One region of the Micromonospora sp. NPDC005194 genome, then DNA from elsewhere that is predicted to be linked to it. Evidence: riboswitches for the same ligand, from Rfam matches in the RefSeq annotation. Region 1 holds a riboswitch; each other region holds the start of a gene.
What was found. Region 1 has a riboswitch for cyclic di-AMP ahead of ABZU53_RS06120 (hypothetical protein). Riboswitches for the same ligand answer to the same signal wherever they lie in the genome.

Region 1 (7,030 bases):
ACCGCCGAGGGGCACACGCACACCGTCTACGGGCTCTCGCCGCGCATCGCCCGGCTGATCCGGCTCGCCGAGACGACGGGCGCCGGTGTCCTGGCCCGGTGCGGTTCGTGGCGCGCGCCCCGGGCGCTGCTGAACGCGTTGCAACCGAGCATCCGGTGGATGCTCTTCGGCGACCGCTGTGATCCCTCCGACATTCGGCTGGTGACCTCGGCGGTGGCCCGCGCCTCGCTGCGCTCGATCGGCGGCTTCCGCGCCTCGATCGGCGCCCAGCGCCGGCTGGACACCCTCACCGCGCTGGCCCACCTGCCGGCCGCCGCCCTGGTCGGTGACCGGGACCGGCTGACCCCACCGCCGTGCGCCGAGTCGATCGCCGCCGCCCTGCCGGCCACCGAGCTGACCGTCTGTCCGGGTGCCGGACACATGCTGATGATGGAGCGCCCGGACGAGGTGAACGCCGCGCTGACCGGCGTACTGCGTCGGGTGCTCGCCGCGCCGGCGCGCGACGGGCACGACGCGAGCGCGACCGGGACGGGTCGCTGAGCACGTTCCCGCACCTCGGGCGCGAAGCCCCGGGCCCGGGGCCGTACCCTTCTGCGGTTGGCCCGCGCGGTTCGCGCCGTCTGCCGGCGACATCGAAGGAGCGTGCGTTGACCGACCAGACCGCCCTGGAGCAGGAGATCGCCGTCGAGCAACGGCACCTCGACCGGGTGTACGCCCGACTGGCCGAGCTGCGCCAGTCCGCGGTTCGGGCCGAACGGGACGGCTACCGGATGGCCCGGGTCGGCACGTTCGGCGCGCTGGTCGAGCGCGACGCGATGGTCTTCCACGCCGCGCAGCGACGGCACACCCTCGACGCCGAGCACGAGGGGCTGGTCTTCGGCCGTCTGGACCTGCGCGACCGGCAGGTGCTGCACGTCGGGCGGCTCGGCATCCGCGACGAGGACGCCACCACGCTTGTCGTCGACTGGCGCGCGCCGGCCGCCTCCGCGTTCTACCAGGCCACCCCGGCGCAGCCGCTGGGCGTGGTGCGTCGCCGCACCATCTCCTCGCGCGCCGAGCGGGTCACCCGGATCGAGGACGACCTGCTGGACCCGACCGCCGCGCCGGAGGGGATGACTGTGGTCGGTGACGGCGCGTTGCTGGCCACCCTGTCCCGCGCCACCGGTCGGGGCATGCGCGACATCGTGGCGACGATCCAGCGGGAGCAGGACGAGGCCATCCGGTCGCCCGGTTCCGGGGTGACGATCGTGGCGGGCGGTCCGGGCACCGGCAAGACGGCGGTCGCCCTGCACCGGGCGGCCTTCCTGCTCTACTCCGACCGCAGCCGGTACGCCGGCGGGGGCATCCTGGTGGTCGGGCCGTCCACCGTCTTCGTCGAGTACATCGCCTCGGTGCTGCCCTCGCTCGGTGAAGACACGGCGACCCTGCACTCGCTGGGCAGCCTCTTTCCGGGAATGACCGCCACCCGCGCCGACCCGCCCGAGGTGGCGGCGGTGAAGGGCTCGCTGCGGATGCGCCGGGTGCTGGAGCGCGCAGCCCGCGACGCGGTGCCGGGCGGCCCGGGTGAGCTGCGGCTGCTCTACCGGGGCACGCTGCTGCGGCTGGACCGGGCCGAGCTGGACCGGATCCGGGACCGCGCGCTGCACCGTGGCGCCCGGCGCAACGAGGCACGCCGGGCCGGCTTCGACGGGGTGTTCGCCGCGCTCTGGGCGCAGGCCCGGGCGGTGGGCATCACCCGGCTGCCCGAGCACCGGGCCTTCGAGGGCGAGATCGCCGAGCGGCCGGAGTTCCGGGAGTTCCTCAAGGCGTGGTGGCCGCGCCTGCACCCCCGACACGTGCTCGGCTGGCTGGCTCGCCCGGATCGGCTGCGTCGGTACGCCGGCGGCATCCTCTCCGGCGCGGAGATCAGGCTGCTCACCGCCGCGTACCAGAATCTGGACACCGCGGGCCTGACCATCGCGGACGTGGCGTTATTGGACGAGTTGGACGCGCTGCTCGGCAAGCCCATGCAGCCGGCGCGGGCCCGCCGTGACCCGTTCCAACTCGCCGGCGGCGTGCGCGAGCTGAGCACCGCCAGCGACCGGCAGCGGGCCGCCCGCGCGGCGGCCCGGGAGCGTCCGGAGGACTACCGGGAGTACGCGCATGTGGTGGTGGACGAGGCGCAGGACGTCTCGCCGATGCAGTGGCGGATGGTCGGGCGGCGCGGCCGCCTGGCCTCCTGGACCGTCGTGGGCGACCCGGCGCAGACCGCGTGGATCGGTGATCCCCAGGAGCTGACCCACGCCCGGGACCAGGCGCTGGGCCGTCGCAAGCGGCACGATTTCACGCTCACCACCAACTACCGCAACTCGGCGGAGATCTTCGCGGTGGCGGCGGCGGAGATCCGCCGGCTCTACCCCGACCTGCCGCTGCCGACCGCCGTACGCTCCACCGGTATCGACCCCGTCGAGCTGGTGGTGCCGCCGGCCGGGTTGGAGACCGCGGTCGTGGAGGCGGCCACCGGCCTGCTGGCCGAGGTGGACGGCACGGTCGGGGTGATCACGCCGGTCACCCGCCGCGACGAGGTCGCCGGTTGGCTCGGCTCACTCGGCGCGGCGCGGCTGCAGGTGGTGACCAGCCTGGAGGCGAAGGGCATGGAGTACGACGGGGTGGTGCTGGTCGCCCCGAGCGAGATCCGGGCCGATCCGGGCTCCGGCGTACGAACGCTCTACGTGGCGCTCTCCCGGGCCACCCAGCGGCTCACCACCATCGACCCGACCGGCTGACCTGCGGGTTGCCGTGTCGAAGGGTGGGCCGGTCCGTACACTTGCATACATAGCGATGTGAGCATACATTTGACCGGGTCCCGGGTGGCGACGGAGGGTGGATTTCGTGGGAGCAGGTCATGACCACCACCACGGGTCGGTCACCAACGCCGCCCACCAGCACCGGGGCCGACTCTGGACCGCGTTCGGGCTGCTCGCGACGCTGATGGTGGTCGAGGGTGTGGCCGCCTTCCACACCGGCTCGCTCGCCCTGCTCTCCGACGCCGGGCACATGTTCACCGACGTGCTGGGCATCGGGATGGCGCTCGCCGCGATCACCGCCACCCGGCGGGCCACCGGCGACCCGCAGCGCACCTTCGGGCTCTACCGCCTCGAGGTGCTCGCCGCCCTGGCCAACGCCGTCCTGCTCTCCGGCGTGGCGGTCTACGTGGTGATCGAGGCGATCGGCCGGTTCGGCGACCCGCACGAGGTGCTGACCGGCCCGATGCTCGCGGTGGCCGTCCTCGGCCTGCTCGCGAACGTGATCGCGTTCGCGCTGCTGCGCGCCGGCGCCCGGGAGAGCATCAACCTCCAGGGCGCCTACCTGGAGGTGCTCGGCGACCTGCTCGGCTCGCTCGGCGTGATCGGCGCGGCGCTGCTCATCGCGGTCACCGAGTGGTGGTGGGCCGACCCGTTGGTAGCGGTCGCCATCGGCGTGTTCATCCTGCCGCGCACCTGGCGGCTGGGGCGCGCGGCCGTCCGCATCCTGGTGCAGGCCGCCCCGGAACACCTCCAGGTCACCGCCGTGCACGACCGACTGGCCGCGGTGCCCGGCGTGGTGGAGGTGCACGACCTGCACGTCTGGACGCTCACCTCGGGCATGGAGGTGGCCTCCGCACACCTGATCATGGCACCCGGCGGGGAGGTCGGCACGGTGCTCACCGCGGCGCGTACCGCCCTGCGGGAGGACTTCCGCATCGAGCACGCCACGCTGCAGATCGAGCCCGGGTCCGCCACGGGCGCCTGCGGTTCGATCGAGTGGTGAGCACCTATCTGACGAAAAGACCGTTTTGCCGTCATCTTCGGTGGCGGCGCAGACACCTTCCGTCACATCGACTGCACACGTCCCACCTGCCCCGGTAGGCTCGTCCCCGGCCACCACCCGGCGGCGCCCTCCCGGCGCCGGTGGCGGCCGCCGCCTAATCACCCGAGAGGGCGAACCGGGGAACCACGTTCCTGGGGTGCATCCGCGTCAGCGGTAGGGATCTTCCGTCCCGAACCCGTCAGCTAACCCGGTCGGCGGCTGACGGAAGGACATGCGTAGTGGCACCAGCACGACCACCCGCCGCCCGACTCGCGGCACTGATCGTCATGATGGTCACCCTCGGCGTCGCCCTACCGGTGGGCGCCGCCACCGCCGCTCCCCCCGGCGGCCTGCGGGCCGCCGCGGCGCCCGACGGCGACGAGGAGGGCGGCACCCCCGCGCTGCGGGCCCAACTGGAGGCCGCCAGCAAGGGCTACCTGGACGCGAAGCGCGCCCTGGACACCTCCGTCCAGCGCCAGCAGCAACTCGCGGCCAAGCTGAAGACCACCGAGGCCGAGATGACCGTGCGCAACGGCAAGGTCGGCGAGATCGCCGGCGTGGCGTACCGCACCGGCCGGCTCAGCACCGTCTCGGCGTTGCTCAACACCAACACCCCCGAGGGCTTCATGGACCGGGCGGCCGCGCTGGACGTGGTGGCCGCCAACGAGGACCGGGTGCTGCGCGACCTGCACGCCACCCGGGACGAGGCCAACCGCACCCGCACCGCCCTGGACGGCGAGATCCGCGAGCAGCGCAAGCAGGTCGAGGTGATGGCCAAGCGCAAGGAACAGGCCGAACGGGCCCTGGCGGTCGCCACCAGCAAGCCGCGCACCACCGCTGCCGACACCAGTTCCAACCGGGGCACCTCCACCGCCAACGCCCAGCCCGCGCCGCGCAACTCCGACGGCTCCTGGCCCTCCGAGTCGTGCAGCATCAACGACCCCACCCCGGCCAGCGGCTGCATCACCCCCCGCACCCTGCACGCCCTCAACCAGGCGAAGGCCGCCGGCTTCACCCGGTACGTCTCCTGCCACCGCTCGGGCGGCTCCGGCGAACACCCGAAGGGTCGGGCCTGCGACTTCGCCGCCCAGAAGGGCGGCTTCGGCGGGGACGCCACCGGCGGCGACAAGACGTACGGCAACAACCTGGCCGCGTACTTCATCCGCAACTCCGACCGGCTCGCCGTGCTCTACGTGATCTGGTACAGGCAGATCTGGCTGCCCAGCAGCGGGTGGAAGTCGTACAGCGGGGGGAACGGCGACCCCTCCAGCGAACACACCAACCACGTACACCTGTCGGTGTACTGACCCCACCGGTGGCCGGCGCACCGTCGAGCGGGTGCGCCGGCCCCGGGTACGTCAGCGGACGTACCCCGGACGCCGCCGGTGATCGGACGACCCGGCCGGGCCGGGCCGGCAGCATGTCGGGTATGCCGCGAATCCCACCCGCCACCCGCAAGGCGCTGCTCACCCTGCACCTCATCACCTCGCTCGGTTGGCTCGGGGCCGACCTGGTGCTGCTCACCCTCGGCATCGCGGCACAGCGCGGCGCCGACCCGGCCGTGGTCTATCCGGTCGCCGGGCTCGTCGGCACGGTGCTGTTCGCGCCGCTGAGCGTGCTCGTCTGGCTCGTCGGCGTCGCCAGCGCGCTGCTCACCCCCTGGGGCCTGGTGCGCCACCGGTGGGTGCTGGTCAAGCTCGTGATCACCACGGCGATGGTCGGGCTGGTGCTGTTCCTGCTCACCCCGAACCTGCGGCACGCGAGCGCGCTGGGCGCCGCCCTCCCCGCCCGGGATCGCGCCGACCTGGTGATCGCGCCCGCGGTGTCGACCAGCCTCATGATCATCGCGACCGTGCTCTCCACGTACAAGCCCTGGGGCCGCCGACCCGCCCGACCCACCGGCGCACGCCATACCTCCGCCGCCGCGAGCCCGGCACGCAACGCGCCACAAGATCGCGCAACAACACGGAAGTCAACAGTGTTGCGTTAGGGCTCCGGCCGGCCAACCCGTGCTGGATGGCCCGGCGATCATGGAGTTGTGGTGCCTGCCTTGGCGTTGTATGGGCGTTTTGTGGCCCACCACAACTCCATGATCGGCGAGGCACGATCATGACGCGGGGCGGTCGAGGGCCGCACCGAGGCGGGTGGCCAGGGCGAGGTGGGCGGCGCGGGCCTGTTGGAAGGCGTACCGGAACAGGGGCGTCGGCGCGCGCAGGGTGATGTCGACGTCGATCCGGACCAGGCCGTCCGGCTCGGCGCGCAACCGGGTGTGGTTGCGGACGGTGGTGGCCGGCCACTGGCGGGCCACCGTGACGATCTCGTCAGGTTCGCTGATCAGCACGTCCGCCTGGTAGGTGGTGCGGAAGCGCAACGGCCCCACCGCCAGCCTGTCGTTGATCGTGTAGCTGGCTCGGGCGCCCGGACGGGGCGGCACCCGGCGGACCCGGACGATCAGGGGGTGCAGTTCGCCCTGGCGGGTCAGGTCGCTCAACAACGCCGCCGCCTCGGCGAGTGAGCAGCGGGCCTGGACGGTGTAGCTGAAGCTGTCGCTGCTGAGCACACAGTCTCCCGAGGTCGCTGGTCGCACGATCGTCCCGTACGCGGCTCAGGCTGGCAACGCCCGGACGGACACCGTCCGTTGTCCCGGTATTCGCCCAGCATTCCCACTACGGTCGGCTGATGGGAAATCACCGGTTGTGACGGAGGGTGGACACATGTTCGGTGACGACCGGTGAGCGGGCACGTGATGGTCTTCGCGCCCACCCCGCAACTGACGGTGACCGTGGATCAGCCGAACGACCAGCCCGAACTGCACCTGCACCCCGGCGGCCAGGGCGTCTGGCAGGCCCGCATGGTGCTGTCGCTCGGGGTCGACGTGGTGCTCTGCGCCGCGCTCGGTGGCGAGGTCGGTCAGGTGCTGGAGCCGCTGCTGGTCAGCGAGGGGGTGGACCTGAAGGTGGTGATGCGCGACTCCGGCAGCGGCGGGTACGTGCACGACCGGCGGGGCGGGTCCCGACAGGAGGTCGTGGACGTGCCCGGGGACCGACTGAGCCGCCACGAGCTGGACGAGTTGTACAACCTGGCGCTCGGCGAGGGACTTCGCGCCGACGTGAGCGTCCTCAGTGGCCCGAATGCGCCGTGGCTCGTCCCGGCCGACCTGTACCGCCGCTTCGCCGCCGACCTCGGCGCCAACGGCAGCCGG
Region 2 (7,030 bases), on a different contig from region 1:
CCGAAGACCGCCGCGAGACCGAGGGCGAACCCGCCCATTCTGGTCACCGTGTTCATCCCGGGCTTTCCGCTCACGCCTCGACGAGGTCGTAACCGGCCTCGTCGACCGCTGCCCGGACGGACTCCGCGTCCACGGGTTGCTCGCTGGTGACGGCGACCCGGCCGGTGGCGAGATCCACCTGCACGTCGCGCACCCCGGCGATGGCGCCCACCTCGGCGCTGACCGCGCTGACGCAGTGCCCGCAGGTCATGCCCCGCACCTGGAACGTCGTGTCGACCATCGAATCTCTCCCTTCGTCGTCTGCCAGCCTATACCCCCCAGGGGTAAGGCCGAGGCAGACTCGTGACCGGTCATGTACCGGTACCCGGTGGGGGTATCGGACACGAGGGACGTTACCATACCCCCCAGGGGTACGCTATCCTCGTCGCCATGACCGCACCCACGCCGATCCGCGGCTACACCGCCAGCAAGGACCAGCTGCTCGCGCGGCTCCGCCGCGTCGAGGGGCAGGTCCGGGGCATCGAGAAGATGGTCGACGACGACCGTTACTGCATCGACGTCCTCACCCAGATCTCCGCGATCCAGGCCGCGCTCGACAAGGTGGCCCTGGGCCTGCTCGACGGGCACGCCCGGCACTGCATGCACGAGGGGGCGGCCGAGGGCCGGGCCGACGAGATGGCCACCGAGATGATGGCGGCCGTCGGCCGACTCATGAAGCGCGGCTGAGCCGGTCAGTCGGGCTCCGCGTCGAGGCGTACCCGGCGGAGCAACTGGGCGTTGAGCGCCACCACGATGGTGGACGCCGACATCAGCACCGCCGCCACCGCCGGGCTCAACGCCACCCCGGCCCAGGCGAGCACCCCGGCCGCCAGGGGCAACGCCACCACGTTGTAGCCGGCGGCCCAGGCCAGGTTCTGCCGCATCTTGCGGTACGACGCCCGGGAGAGCCGGACCACGGCACCGACACCGCGCGGGTCGGACGACGCCAGCACCACCCCGGCGGACTCGATCGCCACGTCGGTCCCCGCCCCGATCGCGATGCCGACGTCGGAGCGGGCCAGCGCCGGCGCGTCGTTCACCCCGTCGCCGACCATCGCCACGGTCAGCCCTCGCCGCTGGAGCTCCGCGACCCGGCTGTCCTTCTCGGCCGGCAGCACCTCGGCGAAGACCTCGTCCACCCCCGACCGGAAGCCGAGATCGGCTGCCACCGACTCGGCCACCGACCGCGCGTCGCCGGTGATCATGGCGATGGTGCGGACGCCTTCGGCACGGAGCTCGGCGATGGCCTGCCGGGCCTCCGGACGCACCTCGTCGGTGAGCGCGAACGCCCCGAGCACGGTGCCCGGCAGCCGCACCAGGTACAGCACCACGGCCCCGCGCGCCGACCATCGGCCGGTCGCCGCCTTCAGGTCGTCCGGGAGCGCTCGGCCCAGATCCCGCAGCAACGCCGGGCCGCCCACCGCGTACTCCGTACCGTCGACGGTGGCCCGCACGCCGCGGCCCGGCAGCGACCGGAAGCCGGTGGCACGCGCTGGGCCGGCGGACCCGGCCGCCGTCACGATCGCCCGAGCCAGCGGATGCTCGCTGTCGGACTCGACGCCGGCGGCGATCCGCAGCGCTTCCTCCCGCTCCAGCCCCTGGGTCGTCACCAGGTCGCTCACCGCGTGCTCACCCCGGGTCAGCGTGCCGGTCTTGTCGAAGAGCACCGCGTCGACGGTCCGCATGCGCTCCAGCGCCAACCGGTCCTTGACCAGGATCCCGCGCCGCGCCGCCAGGGCGGTGGAGAGCGCCACGACCAGCGGGATGGCCAGGCCGAGCGCGTGCGGGCAGGCGATCACCAGGACGGTGACCGTACGGACCACCGCCTGGTCGGGCTCACCGAGCGCGGTCCAGACCGCCAGCGTCACCACGGCTGTGCCGGCGGCCACGTAGAACAGCGCGGCGGCGAACCGGTCGGCCAGCAGTTGGGCCTGCCCACCCGAGCGCTGCGCCTGCGCGACCATGCGCTGAATGCCGGCGAGCGCGGTCTCGTCACCCAGCGCCTCGACCCGGACCCGGATCGCCGAGTCGGTGGCGACCGTGCCGGCCACCACCCGCTCGCCCGTCGACCGGGCCACCGGCCGCGATTCACCGGTGATCATCGACTCGTCCAGTTCGGCGTCGCCATCGACGATCCGGCCGTCCGCCGGCACTCGACCCCCGGGCCGGACAAGCACCACGTCGCCCACCCGCAACGCGCCGACCGGCACCGGCTCGGCCTGCCCGTCCGCCGCCACGCGCTCGGCCTCGTCGGGCAGCAACGCGGCCAACGCCGCCAGCGCCCCCCGGGCCTGCCCGATGGCCTTCATCTCCTGCCAGTGCCCGAGCAGCATGATGGTGACCAGCGCGGCCAACTCCCACCAGAAGTCCAGGTCGAAGGCGCCCAGGCTGGTGGCCAACGACGCCGAGTACGCCACCGTGATCGCCATCGCGACCAGCAGCATCATTCCCGGCGCCCGGTCCCGGATCTCGCGCACCGCACCGACCAGGAACGGCCAGCCACCCCAGAGGAAAATCACCGATCCGAGCACCGGCCCGACCCAGGAGCGGCCCGGAACGTCCCACCGGAGCCCGAGCCCGTCCACCACCAGGTGGCTGGTCAGCACCACCGGCAGGGTGAGCACCAGGCAGACCCAGAACCGGCGGCGGAACATCGCCGGGTCGTGGCCGGCGTGCTTGTCGTGGCCAGCGTGCTTGTCCTGGCCGGCGTGCCTCTCCGGGCCGGCGTGCTGATCGTGGCCGGCCGGCGTCGCGTGCTGGCTCTGGTCGGCGGCCTGCTCAGGGGCGGGCTCGGACGCGGGCATGACTCCAACATGCCGCTCCGGGCGACGCCGCGCGGGCGGTTCGACCATCCGACACTCCGCCACGACCTGCGACACCCGGTCCGGCTGGCTAGCATTTCCGGCGATGGCCTACCGGACCCCACCGCCCAGTCGGGCACCGGCGCCGCCACGGCGCGGCGCCTCCGCCGACCGGCCGGTCCGACGGCTCACCCTGTGTGATCACCGGGTCGCCAGCCGGCAATCCGATGCGCCCGGCACCGCGTTCGACCGGCGGAGGTGAACCGACCGGCCCGTCGGCACGTACCCCGCACCGGATCGTTGGGAGTTCTCGCATTGGGTTCCGACCACAGCCGTACCGCTCCGCCCGTCCCACCCCGGGTCCGGCGGATCCTCGTCGCGACGGTGGTGCCACTCTTCGTGGCCACCGTCGTCGCCGCCGTGGTGCTCTGGCCACGGGACGGGGCGCCGCAGACCGGCGGCGGCACGGACGCGCCGCGCCACCACGGCACGGTCACCCGGGTGGTGACCGAACCCTGCCCACCGTCGGCCAACCCGGCGGGCACGCCGGCCATCGGGCCGTGCGGGACCGTGGACGTACGGATCGAGGACGGGCCGAGCGCCGGCCAGCAGGTGCAGACGCCCGTCCCCGCCGGGCCCGGCGCTCCGCGGATCGAGGTCGGCGACGACGTCGTCCTGGTCGAGCTGACCGACCCGACCGATCCCGCCACCAGCAGCTGGAACATCGCCGAGCATCAGCGCGGAAAGCCGCTGGTATGGCTCGCGGTGGTCTTCGCCGCCGCGATCGTCGCGTTCGGCCGGTGGCGGGGCCTGGCCGCGCTGGCAGGGCTGGCCGCCAGCTTCGCCATCCTGCTCACCTTCGTGTTGCCGGGCATCAGCGCCGGCCGGTCACCGCTGCTGGTGGCGGTGGTCGGCGCAGCCCTGATCATGTTCGTGGTGCTCTACCTGACACACGGGGTGACCGCGCAGACCTCGGTCGCGGTGCTCGGCACCCTGGGCAGCCTGGTGCTCACCGGCGTGCTCGCGACCATCGCCACCGCCGCCACCCACCTGACCGGCTTCGGCAGCGAGGACGCCACCACGCTGTCGATGTTCCAGGCCGATGTCGATCTGCGTGGCCTGCTGCTCGCCGGGATCATCATCGGCTCACTCGGGGTGCTCGACGACGTGACCGTCACCCAGGCCGCCACCGTCACCGAGCTGGCGAACGCCAACCCCGGCCTGAGCCGGCTGCAGCTCTACCGGGCGGCCACCCGGGTCGGCCGGGCGCACATCGCCTCCACGGTCAACACCATCGTCCTGGCGTACGCGGGCGCCTCACTTCCGCTGCTGCTTCTGCTCACCGCCGACACCCGCCCCCTCGGGCAGATCCTGACCAGCGAGTTCCTCGCCCAGGAGATCGTCCGCAGCGCGGTCGCCACGCTCGGCCTGATCGCCGCCGTACCCCTCACCACCGGGCTCGCCGCCGTGGTGACCGCGGCCGGGTCGACGCCGGCGCAGGACGCGGCCGCCGACGTCCTGACGCCGCGCCCCCGTCCGGACCGGACGGAGGCGTTGGCCGCCCTCAGCTCCCCGCCAGCGGGTCGGTCCGACGGGCCCGACCCGGAGCGGAGCGCACCCCCATCCACCGCCACCACCGGGTGGCCAGAGCCGAACAGGAGCACGGATACGGCATGGTGACACTCCTCAGCGTGACCGGATCGGGCCTACGCCCTGAGAACCGCGTCACTGGTCACTCAACGCCATGGCGAAATGACGCTTTTAGTCGGCATCAGGACGTAGCTCAGGCGGTGGACTCTCGGGTAACCTCGCTGCCGGTCACCGACGAAGGCGCGCAGCGGCGCCTGCGGTGCCACCGCCCAATCGCCAACCGGCGAGCCGGGGACCCAGGTACGTGGGGTGAATCCGCGACAGCGGTAGGGGCCACTTCCGCCCCGAACCCGTCAGCTAACCCGGTCGGCGGTCGACGGAAGGGAACATTGTGACGGCACCCCTACGCCGCTGGTTGACACCCGTGGTGGCCGTGCTCGCTGCGCTGACCGTGTTCGCCGGGCCCCTCCCGGCCCACGCCGCCCCGACGACCCCCACACCGTCCGGGCACGAAGAGGAAGACGAACCCAAGCTCCTCAACGACGTCATCGAGCAGACCAACCGGGACTACGTGGCGGCCAAGTCCAAGCTGGACAAGTCCAAGAAGCGGCAGCTTGAGCTGGCGTTGCAGGTCGAGCGGGCGAAGGCCGACCTGGAGGCGCTGGCCCCGCAGGTCGGGCAGATCGCCGCCCAGTCGTACCGGACCGGGCGGATCGGCGCGATCGCGATGCTGCTGGAGAGCGACGCCCCGGACTCGTTCGTCCGACGGGCCGCGGCGCTCGACGAGATGAACATGGTCAACGAGAAGAAGCTCGCCGAGGTCAACACGGTCAAGACCCGCGCCGAGCAGGCCAAGCTGGCCCTCGACGCGGAGGTCCGCGAGCAGCAGAAGCAGACCGCCCTGATGGCGAAGGACAAGCGCGACGCGGACAAGGCGCTCGCGCTGGTCGGCGGTCAGGGTTTCACCGGCGGTCTGGTCGACGCCGTCTCGCCGGTCGCCCGGATCGGCCCGGGTCGCACCGCCGACGGCGACTGGAAGGCCGAGTCATGCAGCGAGGACGACCCCACCACCTCCGGTTGTGTCACGCCGCGCACCCTGCACGCGTACAAGGAGGTCAAGCGGGCCGGGTTCAACCGGTTCGTCGGCTGCCACCGCAACGGTGGCCCGTTCGAGCACCCGAAGGGCCGCGCCTGTGACTGGTCGTTGCAGAAGAGCGGCTTCAGCCCGTGGCACAACAACGACACCCGCATGTACGGCAACAACGTCGCCGCGTTCCTCATCCGCAACGCCGACCGCCTCGGCATCTACTACGTGATCTGGAACCGGCAGATCTGGTTCCCGGCGACCGGCTGGAAGTCGTACAGCGGACCGTCGAACCACACCGACCACGTGCACATGTCGCTGCTCTGACCCGGTGCCAAGAAGTCGAGGGCCGTCCCGCATCAGGCGGGGCGGCCCTCGTCGCGTCAGGCGGCGGAAGTTGCCGGGGCGGTCCGCGTCAGGCGGCGGCGGAAGCTGCCGGGTCGTCCGAGGCGCCGGGCGCGTCGAACGTCGCGGCACCCGCCGGTGCGGGGGTAACCGCGCGCACCACACCGGCGGCGAGCCGGTACGACATGCCCACCACCGCACACCGCCCCTGTGCCACCTCGTCGGCCAGCACGGGCGACTGCCCGAGCAGCGTCTCGACGGTCTGCGCGATGTGGATGTCGACGATGCCGTCGACGTCGTCCACGCCCTCGGCGGTGGCACGTCGCAGGCTGGGCAGCACCGCGTCGACCACCGCGGGCAGGTGTCCCGGCGGCGCGACGCCGGTGGCGGCCGCCTCACGGGCGGCCTGCACCGCACCGCACGAGTCGTGGCCGAGGACCACCACCAGTGGAGTGCCGAGCACCGTCACCGCGTACTCCACGCTGCCCAGCACCTCCGGGCCCGCGGTGTGTCCGGCCGTACGGACCACGAAGAGGTCGCCCAGCCCCCGGTCGAAGATGATCTCAGCCGCCAGGCGGGAGTCGGAGCAGCCCACGATCACCGCGAACGGGTGCTGCCCGTCGGCCACGGCGGCCCGGTGCCCGGCGTCCTGGTTGGGGTGGCGCGGCGCCCCGCTGACGAAGCGCCGGTTGCCCGCGGCCAGCTCGGCGTACGCTCGGGCCGGCTCGGTCGGCGTCGGCGCTCGATCGGCAGCCCGCTGCGGGCCCGGCTGCCCGCCAGGCGTACCGGAACGGCTCATCCCCGCACCTCGTCTCCACGCGTTTGACCTGCTCAAGAGGCTTTTCAGTCGGGCCGGCGGTGGGCGCTGGCTCGGGCTCCACGGTCACACGCACCGCAAGATGCGTCAAGATATGCGTGATTTAGATTTCATACGTTGACCCCCGAACCGGCCCTCCGGCCGTTGGGACCGGGCCCGTCCGTCGGCACCTGGCCCGACCCTCCGGCGGGCACGGAGGTGGGGCGGACAACCGGAGAGGCGGCTCCACCATGACGAGCGCGGCGACGGCCGGAGGCGGCCGGAACTGGACGTTCCTCACCAACCACGGGCATGTGCTGCTGGCCATCGCCCGCGATCCCACCGCGCGACTGCGCGACGTGGCGGCCGAGGTGG
Region 3 (7,030 bases), on a different contig from region 1:
GAGATCGGCGCGCTGCTGATCAGCGCCAAGCCGGACACCCTCACCGAGCAGCTCACCCTCCTCGACCGGCTGGCCGCGCAGGAGCGCAAGCAGGTCGAGGGCGTGCTGGCCGTGCGGGCCAAGTACGACAGCGAGAAGCAGAAGCTCGACGCGCTGATCGCCACCCAGACCAAGCAGCAGAACGAGCTGGCGGCCAAGAAGAAGCAGATCGACGCCGAGATCAAGAAGCTTGAGGCGTCGATGCCCAAGACCACGGTCAAGACCGTCGGCTGCCCGACCATCAACGGTGTGCTCGCCGTGGCCGCCCAGAAGGCGATCAAGACCGCCTGCCAGCAGGTCGGCGACCCGTACGTCTGGGGCGCCACCGGCCCGAACTCGTTCGACTGCTCGGGCCTGACCCAGTACGCGTACAAGTCGGCCGGGATCTCCCTCACCCACCACACGGGTGACCAGTGGAACGAGGGCAAGGCCGTGTCGCGCGCCGACGCCCGCCCCGGTGACCTGGTCTTCTTCTTCTCCGGCCTGAGCCATGTCGGGCTCTATCTGGGTAACAACCAGATGGTGCACGCGCCTCGTGCCGGCAAACCGGTGCAGGTGTCGAGCATCACCACCATGCCGATCGCCGGGTTCCGCCGACCCGGCTGATCCAGCGGACGCCACGAGGGCCCTCGGTCGGATGACCGGGGGCCCTCGTCGTATGTCGTTCGTCAGCGGGGAGCGCCCACCGGGGACGGCAGGAGCTGCACGTCGGCGAGGTCGACGTACATGATGCGGTGGCCGAACTGGATCTGCGCGTACCGGTTCTTGCCCCGGATCACCGTCCAGTCGCCGGGCGAGGAGCCGTCAAACGTGCTGGCCCGGTAGTACTCGCCGGCCAGCACCGCGCCGACGGCGTAGCGCTGACCGGCGGCCAGCGTGTACTGCAGCGGTGAGATCGCCTGGTAGGGCACGCCGGCCGAGTAGGCCGCCTGCTCCGGGTACGCCCGCCCGTACACGGGGATGGTGGCCCGGCCCGGCTTCGGAACGGCCACCACACCCACGGTCCAGGTGGCGGTCGGCGCGGACGCCGGGTTGTGGAACCAGGCCCGTTGCCCGAGGTACCAGATGGCCGTCCAGTCGCCCTGCCGGCCGGCCAGCGCGTACGTCTGGCCGGCGGAGGCCCGCGCCCCGTGGTCCGACACGTCCATCGTGTTCGGGGTGCCGTCCGGGCGGAGCGCGATGTCGTTGACCAGCGGCGCGTCCGTGGACGGCGCGGTGTGCAGCACCACCGACGAGGAGCCGCGCGGCGCGCAGGGTGTTCCAGGGGTGACGCACCCGGTGAACGCCGGTTGGTTGGTCGCGTAGTCGGGGTCGATCCGGACCAGCCCGGTGGCGGGGGTGCCGGTGTCCAGTCGCGGTGCGTGCAGCAGGTCGAAGTAGTGCGTCCAGTCCCAGTAGGGCCCCGGGTCCCAGTGCATCCCGCGCACGGTCGACGCGACGGTGCCGGGCACGTTGTCGTGGCCGATGATGTGCTGGCGGTCCAGCGGGATGCCGTACCGCAGCGCGAGGTGCCGGACGAGCTTCGCCGAGGTCCGGTACATCGCCTCGGTGTACCAGGTGCCCTGCGCGGCGAAGCCCTCGTGTTCCAGCCCGATCGACTTCGCGTTGACGTACCAGTTGCCGGCGTGCCAGGCGACGTCCTTGGTCTTGACGTGCTGGGCGATGTGCCCGTCCACCGAGCGCAGCGAGTAGTGCCAGCTCACGTAGGTCGGGTCCTGGACGAGTTTCAGGGTGGTCGCCCAACTCGCCTCGGTGTCGTGGATGACGATGTACTCGATCTTCTGCCGGGCGGGCCGGTCGGAGAGATCGTGGTTGCCGTAGTCGCCGTCGCCGAACGCCTCGTAGGGTGCCGGGATCCACTCACAGGAGACGGTCCGCGGGCACTCCAGGCCGTCCGGGCGGGCGAGTCGTCGCAGGCCCAGCCGGTCCAGCCAGGAACGCTGGGGTTGGACCGCGCGGGCCGGCAACGTGACCCGCTGGCCGTCGTCGGTCACGCGGGTCTCGCCGGCGCCGATGGTGGTGAAGACCTCGTCGGCGAAGGCCGCCGCGGCGTCGGCGCTGTCCGCGCCGGCGTAGCGGGCCACCGCGCCGTACCAGGTGGCGGGGTCGGTGCCGGCGCCGACCGGGGCGCCCACCTCCCGTTGGTACGCGGCCAGCAGCGCCGCCCCGCCCCGGATGTTGGTCGTCGCGTCGCTGCGCAGCGCCTCGGGGGCGGCGCCGGTCAGCGCGGCGGCGGCGTCGACGGTCTGCATCGCAGCCGTGGGCGGCGCGGGATCCGTGGCCGGCGCGGGTGCCAGGACGGCACGGGAGTCGTCGCCGCGCGGATCCTCGGTGCCGGCGTCGTGGTGGCCGCGCGCGGGTAGGGCGGCCACGTGGCGGGCATCGGTCAGGTGCATCGGTCCGTAGCCGCCGCTGGTGCTCGGGGTGCCGGCGTTGCTGTCCCAGCGGGACTCCAGGTAGGAGACCCCGAGCAGCACGGCGGTCGGCACGCCGTACTCGGTCGACGCGGCGGCGTACTGCTGCTGACGGTCGGCGGCCGGTGCGGCGGAGGCGGGGCCGGCGCTCAGCGGTACGGCGGCCGTGGCGATGACCACGGCGACCGCGAGCGATGCGCGCCGGCCGGCGGACAGGGTTGGACGTTCCATCGAACCCCCTAGATTTGACTGGTAACGGTGTGGTCACCTTCGCGCCGGTCGGGAGTCCGCGTCAATACCTTTCCATACATCAAACTGCATCGAAAGAAAGCTTCACGCACGCTCGGTGACCTCCTCCAATCGGTACGGAGTGTCACGGCCGCACGGGTTGCGGATCGGTAACGGCCGTCTCTACTCTGGTCATTTGTCGGCCCGGTAGCAGGTCTGCCCATCCCGGGCGGTAACGGACCGACACCGCCGAGTCGCTTGCGAGCGAGCCGGGGACCCAGGTTCCCCCGGGGTGAATCCGCAGCCAATGCGGTAGGGCGCCAACTTCCCGCCCGAACCCGTCAGCTAACCCGGTAGGCGGTCAGGAAGAAGGAGTACGGAACCCCGGTGGCCCTCCATGCCCCGCGGCCGTCGTCCGAACGGTCGGCCTCGGCCGACCCGACGTCGACAGTGCCGCGTCCACGCTGGTCCCGCTTCACCACCGCCCTCGCCGCCCTGGTCGGCGTAGCCGTCGTCCTGACGGGCAGCGCCACGGCGGCGCACGCGGATCCGTCCGTCGCCGAGATCGAGCGCCAGATCGACGCCGACTGGAACAAGCTCGAACCGGTCATCGAACGGCACAACGCCACTCGCGCGGACCTGGCCGTGAAGCGCAGGCAGGCCGACGCGCTCGCCGCCCGCATCGCGCCCCTGGAGCGCCAGGTCGACGCCGCGATGAACAAGGTAAGCGCGCTGGCCGTGCGCGCGTACATGGGCGAGAACCTGTCGACCGTCAACACGATGCTCGGCAGCCGGTCGCCCGGCGAGGTGGTCGGGCAGCTCGAGATGCTCGACCGGTTCGCCCACAACCAGCAGGAGGACGTCCGTCAGGTCGCCGACCTCCGCGACGAGCTGGCCCGGCAGAAGGCGCCGCTGGACGAGATGGTGGCCCAGCTGACCCGGACCGAAGCGCAGCTGGCGGCGAAGAAGAAGCAGATCAACGACGAGATCGACCGGCTGCAGAAGCTGCGCCTCAAGGTGTACGGCAATGGTGGCGGCGGTCCGCTGCGTCCGGCGCCCTGCCCGGCCAGCTACCCCGGCGGCGGCGCGGGCACGGCGGTCAAGTTCGCCTGTGCCCAGATCGGCAAGCCGTACGTGTGGGGTGCCGAGGGTCCGAACTCGTACGACTGTTCCGGGCTGATGCTCGCCGCGTGGGCGAAGGCCGGTGTGTCGCTGCCGCACAACGCCGCCGCGCAGAGCCGGGTGACCAAGAATGTCAGCAGGGGCGATCTGCGCCCCGGCGACCTGGTCTTCTACTACAGCGACATCCACCACGTCGGCATGTACGTCGGCAACGGCTGGGTGGTGCACGCCTCCCAGGCCGGTCAGCCGATCAAGATGAAGAAGGTCGACGACGGGCCGATCCACAGCTACGGCCGTCCCGGCTGACCAACGCGGGACGCAGCAGGGCCCGTCGCGATCTCGTCGCGGCGGGCCCTCGTCGTCCGCTATCTATCGCGTCGGCCAGGCACGCCAGTTCTGCCAGGAGCGGCTCGGCGTCGGCCCCCGCTGCCCCTGGTAGCGCGAGCCGTAGACCACCGAGCCGTACGGGTGCTCGGCCGGCGAGGAGAGCCGGAAGATGCAGAGCTGGCCGATCTTCATGCCCGGCCAGAGGGTGATCGGGAGGTTCGCCACGTTGGACAGCTCCAGCGTGACGTGACCGGAGAAGCCCGGGTCGATGAACCCGGCGGTGGAGTGGGTGAGCAGGCCGAGGCGGCCCAGTGAGCTCTTTCCCTCCAGCCGGCCGGCGAGCTGGTCGCCGAGCGAGATCACCTCCAGCGTCGAGGCGAGCACGAACTCCCCCGGGTGCAGCACGAACGGCTCGCCGTCGGGCACCTCGACCACCGATGTCAGGTCGTCCTGCTGCATGGCCGGGTCGATGTGGGTGTAGAGATGGTTGTTGAACACCCGGAACAGCCGGTCGAGTCGTACGTCGATGCTGGACGGTTGGACCAGGGTGGGCTCGAACGGTTCCAGGCCCAGCGTGCCGGCCTTGATCTCGGAGACCAGGTCACGGTCGGAGAGCAGCATCGGACCACCATAGCCGCGTTGGCCGGACCGGCCGGATTCGGTGCCGGTGACCAGCGCGTCGAGGTCGCTGCTCGTACATTTGTTCGATAGAATGTCGGCATGGCTTCCTGGTCCGAATTCGCCGCCGACGAGCCCCGCCTCGCCGACGGGATCCGCGTTCTCCTGCAGCAGTACGGGCCGGGCTTCGGCTACCTGGCCACGGTCCGCGCCGACGGCGGGCCCCGGGTCCATCCGGTCTCCCCGGTCATCACCGACGAGGGTCTCTTCTGCTTCATCATCGACTCGCCGAAGCGCCGCGACCTCGAACGGGACGGCCGCTACGCGCTGCACTCGTTCCCTCCGGAGGAGAGCGACGACGAGGCGTACGTGGCGGGCCACGCCTGGCCGGTCACGGACCCGGTCCAGGTGGCCCGACTGGCGCAGAGCGCCCGGGCCGAGCCGCAGGTCGACTGGCGGCTGTTCGAGTTCACCGTCGACGTGGCGATGTTGACCCGTCGCGAGCAGCACGCCGCCGGCGTTCCGGGTGTCACCCCGAGCCGCCCGGCCGTGCGGGTCTGGCTGGACCCGCAAGCCCCGCCCGCACCGGCCGCGCCTGTCGCCGTACCGCAGACGCGCCCGACCCGCCGCAGCCGTGACGTCCAGTGCACGGCCGCCTGACCACGGCCCTGCTGTCCAAAAAAACGCCGGTGCCGGCTCCGTCGTGACGGAGCCGGCACCAGGTGTGCGCGAGGAGAGCTACGCCGCGCGGTACGCGTTCCACGCGGTCAGCATGCGGCTCGCCTGCCCCGGGGTGAACTGGTACATGCACGAGTCGTAGGTGTAGTCCATGAAGTTGGTGATCGGGTCCAGGCCGGTCGCCGAGCAGGTGTTCCGCCCGGTCGGGCACTCGTACGCCGGCGACGCCTCGGCTGGGGTGTCGCTGACGCTGTCACCGGAGCCGCCGCAGCCACCCTGGAAGGTGTGGTAGAGGTTCAGCCAGTGACCGATCTCGTGGGTGCCGGTGTCGCCCTGGTTGTAGTTGGTGGCGGTGCCGCCCGGCAGGGACTCGTTCAGCACGACCACGCCGTCCATGGTGCTGAGGTTCTGCTGCGGGAAGGTCGCCCAGCCGAGCAGGCCGCCGCTCAGCTCGCCGAGGTAGATGTTGAGCGTGTTCTTGCCGCCCACCCGCAGCGACGACTTCATCGACCGCTCCGCCGACGAGCCGTTGACGATCGGGTACCAGGACGGGTTCGTCACCCGGTTGATCTTGTCGAGCCGGAAGGCGAAGGCGGTGGCAGCGCCGCCGGTTCCGCCCGCGTAGGCCTGGTTGAGCACGCTGATCTGCGAAGTGATCATCGAGTCCGGGATGTTGCCGCCGGCCCGGGTGCTGTTCTCCTGGATCACGTGCACCACCACCGGGATGGTGACGGTGGCCAGCGTCGTGGCGCCGGCGCCGGCCCGGAAGTTGGCACGCTCGCGCAACGCCGCCGCGAGGTCGGCGTCGCGTTCGCGGACCTGCTTCGCGGTCAGCTCGTTCGGGTCGTGCGTGGCCGCCGCGCCGGGCTTCACCCGAGCGTTGGCGTGGCTGTCGGCCGGCTCCGCGCAGGCGCCGCCCGGCGCCGCGGAGAAGGCCGAAGCAGCCGGAACGACGCCCACCGCAGCGGTGCTGAGCAGCAGCGCGAGGGTCGTCGACGCGACACCGGCGGCACGCCGGGTCAGCAGGTTGGGACGGAGTCCCATGGGCCCACCTCTTTCTGGCGGCGTGACAGGGGGTGTGTCACGCCGTGGCTGAAACGTGTGGGAGACGTTACAACCCATCGACGCATTTGAGAACGCCCATATCTTGCCGTCACGAAACTTTTTCCGAGGTGAAGGCGTCCCGCCGGCGCGTGGGGGTGGCTGGGTGCACCGGTTCGACGACTCGGGTACAGTGGTGCCGCCCGCGGGTGTAGTTCAATGGCAGAACATCAGCTTCCCAAGCTGACAGTGCGGGTTCGATTCCCGTCACCCGCTCCACGACCGAGGCGCTGACCAGGACGAGAGTCCCGGTCAGCGCCTTCGATGTTGCCGCGCGCGCACGTCCCTGGGCTGCCTCGCTCCTACCCGTTAGGGTCCGGTCAGGAGGTGGTCGCGTGTTCACCGAGGCTTTTCCCATCGTGACGACGCCCGACCTGCCGCGGTTGATCGCGTTCTACCGGGACGTCGTCGGCTTCGAGCTGACCTACCGGTTCCCGGAGGACGGTGAGCCGGAGTTCGTAGCCCTGCGGCTGGGCAGCAGCGAGCTGGGCCTGGCCGCCGAC

Region 2: linked by a shared signal. The riboswitch ahead of ABZU53_RS16935 (hypothetical protein) and the one ahead of ABZU53_RS06120 (hypothetical protein) in region 1 are both predicted to bind cyclic di-AMP.
Region 3: linked by a shared signal. The riboswitch ahead of ABZU53_RS01700 (NlpC/P60 family protein) and the one ahead of ABZU53_RS06120 (hypothetical protein) in region 1 are both predicted to bind cyclic di-AMP.

The regions. Positions count from the first base shown of each region.
Region 1 is NZ_JBEXIA010000005.1:123,392-130,421, reverse strand. It holds gene ABZU53_RS06135 (alpha/beta hydrolase) at 1-540, shown strand, start outside; gene ABZU53_RS06130 (AAA family ATPase) at 648-2,765, shown strand; gene ABZU53_RS06125 (cation diffusion facilitator family transporter) at 2,872-3,789, shown strand; cyclic di-AMP (ydaO/yuaA leader) riboswitch at 3,931-4,062, shown strand; gene ABZU53_RS06120 (hypothetical protein) at 4,116-5,135, shown strand; gene ABZU53_RS06115 (hypothetical protein) at 5,258-5,818, shown strand; gene ABZU53_RS06110 (SRPBCC family protein) at 5,936-6,388, opposite strand; gene ABZU53_RS06105 (PfkB family carbohydrate kinase) at 6,560-7,030, shown strand, end outside.
Region 2 is NZ_JBEXIA010000017.1:71,362-78,391, forward strand. It holds gene ABZU53_RS16910 (hypothetical protein) at 1-56, opposite strand, end outside; gene ABZU53_RS16915 (copper ion binding protein) at 71-280, opposite strand; gene ABZU53_RS16920 (metal-sensitive transcriptional regulator) at 430-726, shown strand; gene ABZU53_RS16925 (heavy metal translocating P-type ATPase) at 732-2,693, opposite strand; gene ABZU53_RS16930 (YibE/F family protein) at 3,156-4,520, shown strand; cyclic di-AMP (ydaO/yuaA leader) riboswitch at 4,687-4,817, shown strand; gene ABZU53_RS16935 (hypothetical protein) at 4,822-5,841, shown strand; gene ABZU53_RS16940 (carbonic anhydrase) at 5,930-6,658, opposite strand; gene ABZU53_RS16945 (MarR family winged helix-turn-helix transcriptional regulator) at 6,907-7,030, shown strand, end outside.
Region 3 is NZ_JBEXIA010000002.1:18,385-25,414, reverse strand. It holds gene ABZU53_RS01710 (NlpC/P60 family protein) at 1-645, shown strand, start outside; gene ABZU53_RS01705 (N-acetylmuramoyl-L-alanine amidase) at 708-2,684, opposite strand; cyclic di-AMP (ydaO/yuaA leader) riboswitch at 2,919-3,055, shown strand; gene ABZU53_RS01700 (NlpC/P60 family protein) at 3,069-4,109, shown strand; gene dcd (dCTP deaminase) at 4,173-4,751, opposite strand; gene ABZU53_RS01690 (pyridoxamine 5'-phosphate oxidase family protein) at 4,851-5,408, shown strand; gene ABZU53_RS01685 (zinc metalloprotease) at 5,487-6,470, opposite strand; tRNA gene ABZU53_RS01680 (tRNA-Gly) at 6,673-6,746, shown strand; gene ABZU53_RS01675 (VOC family protein) at 6,863-7,030, shown strand, end outside.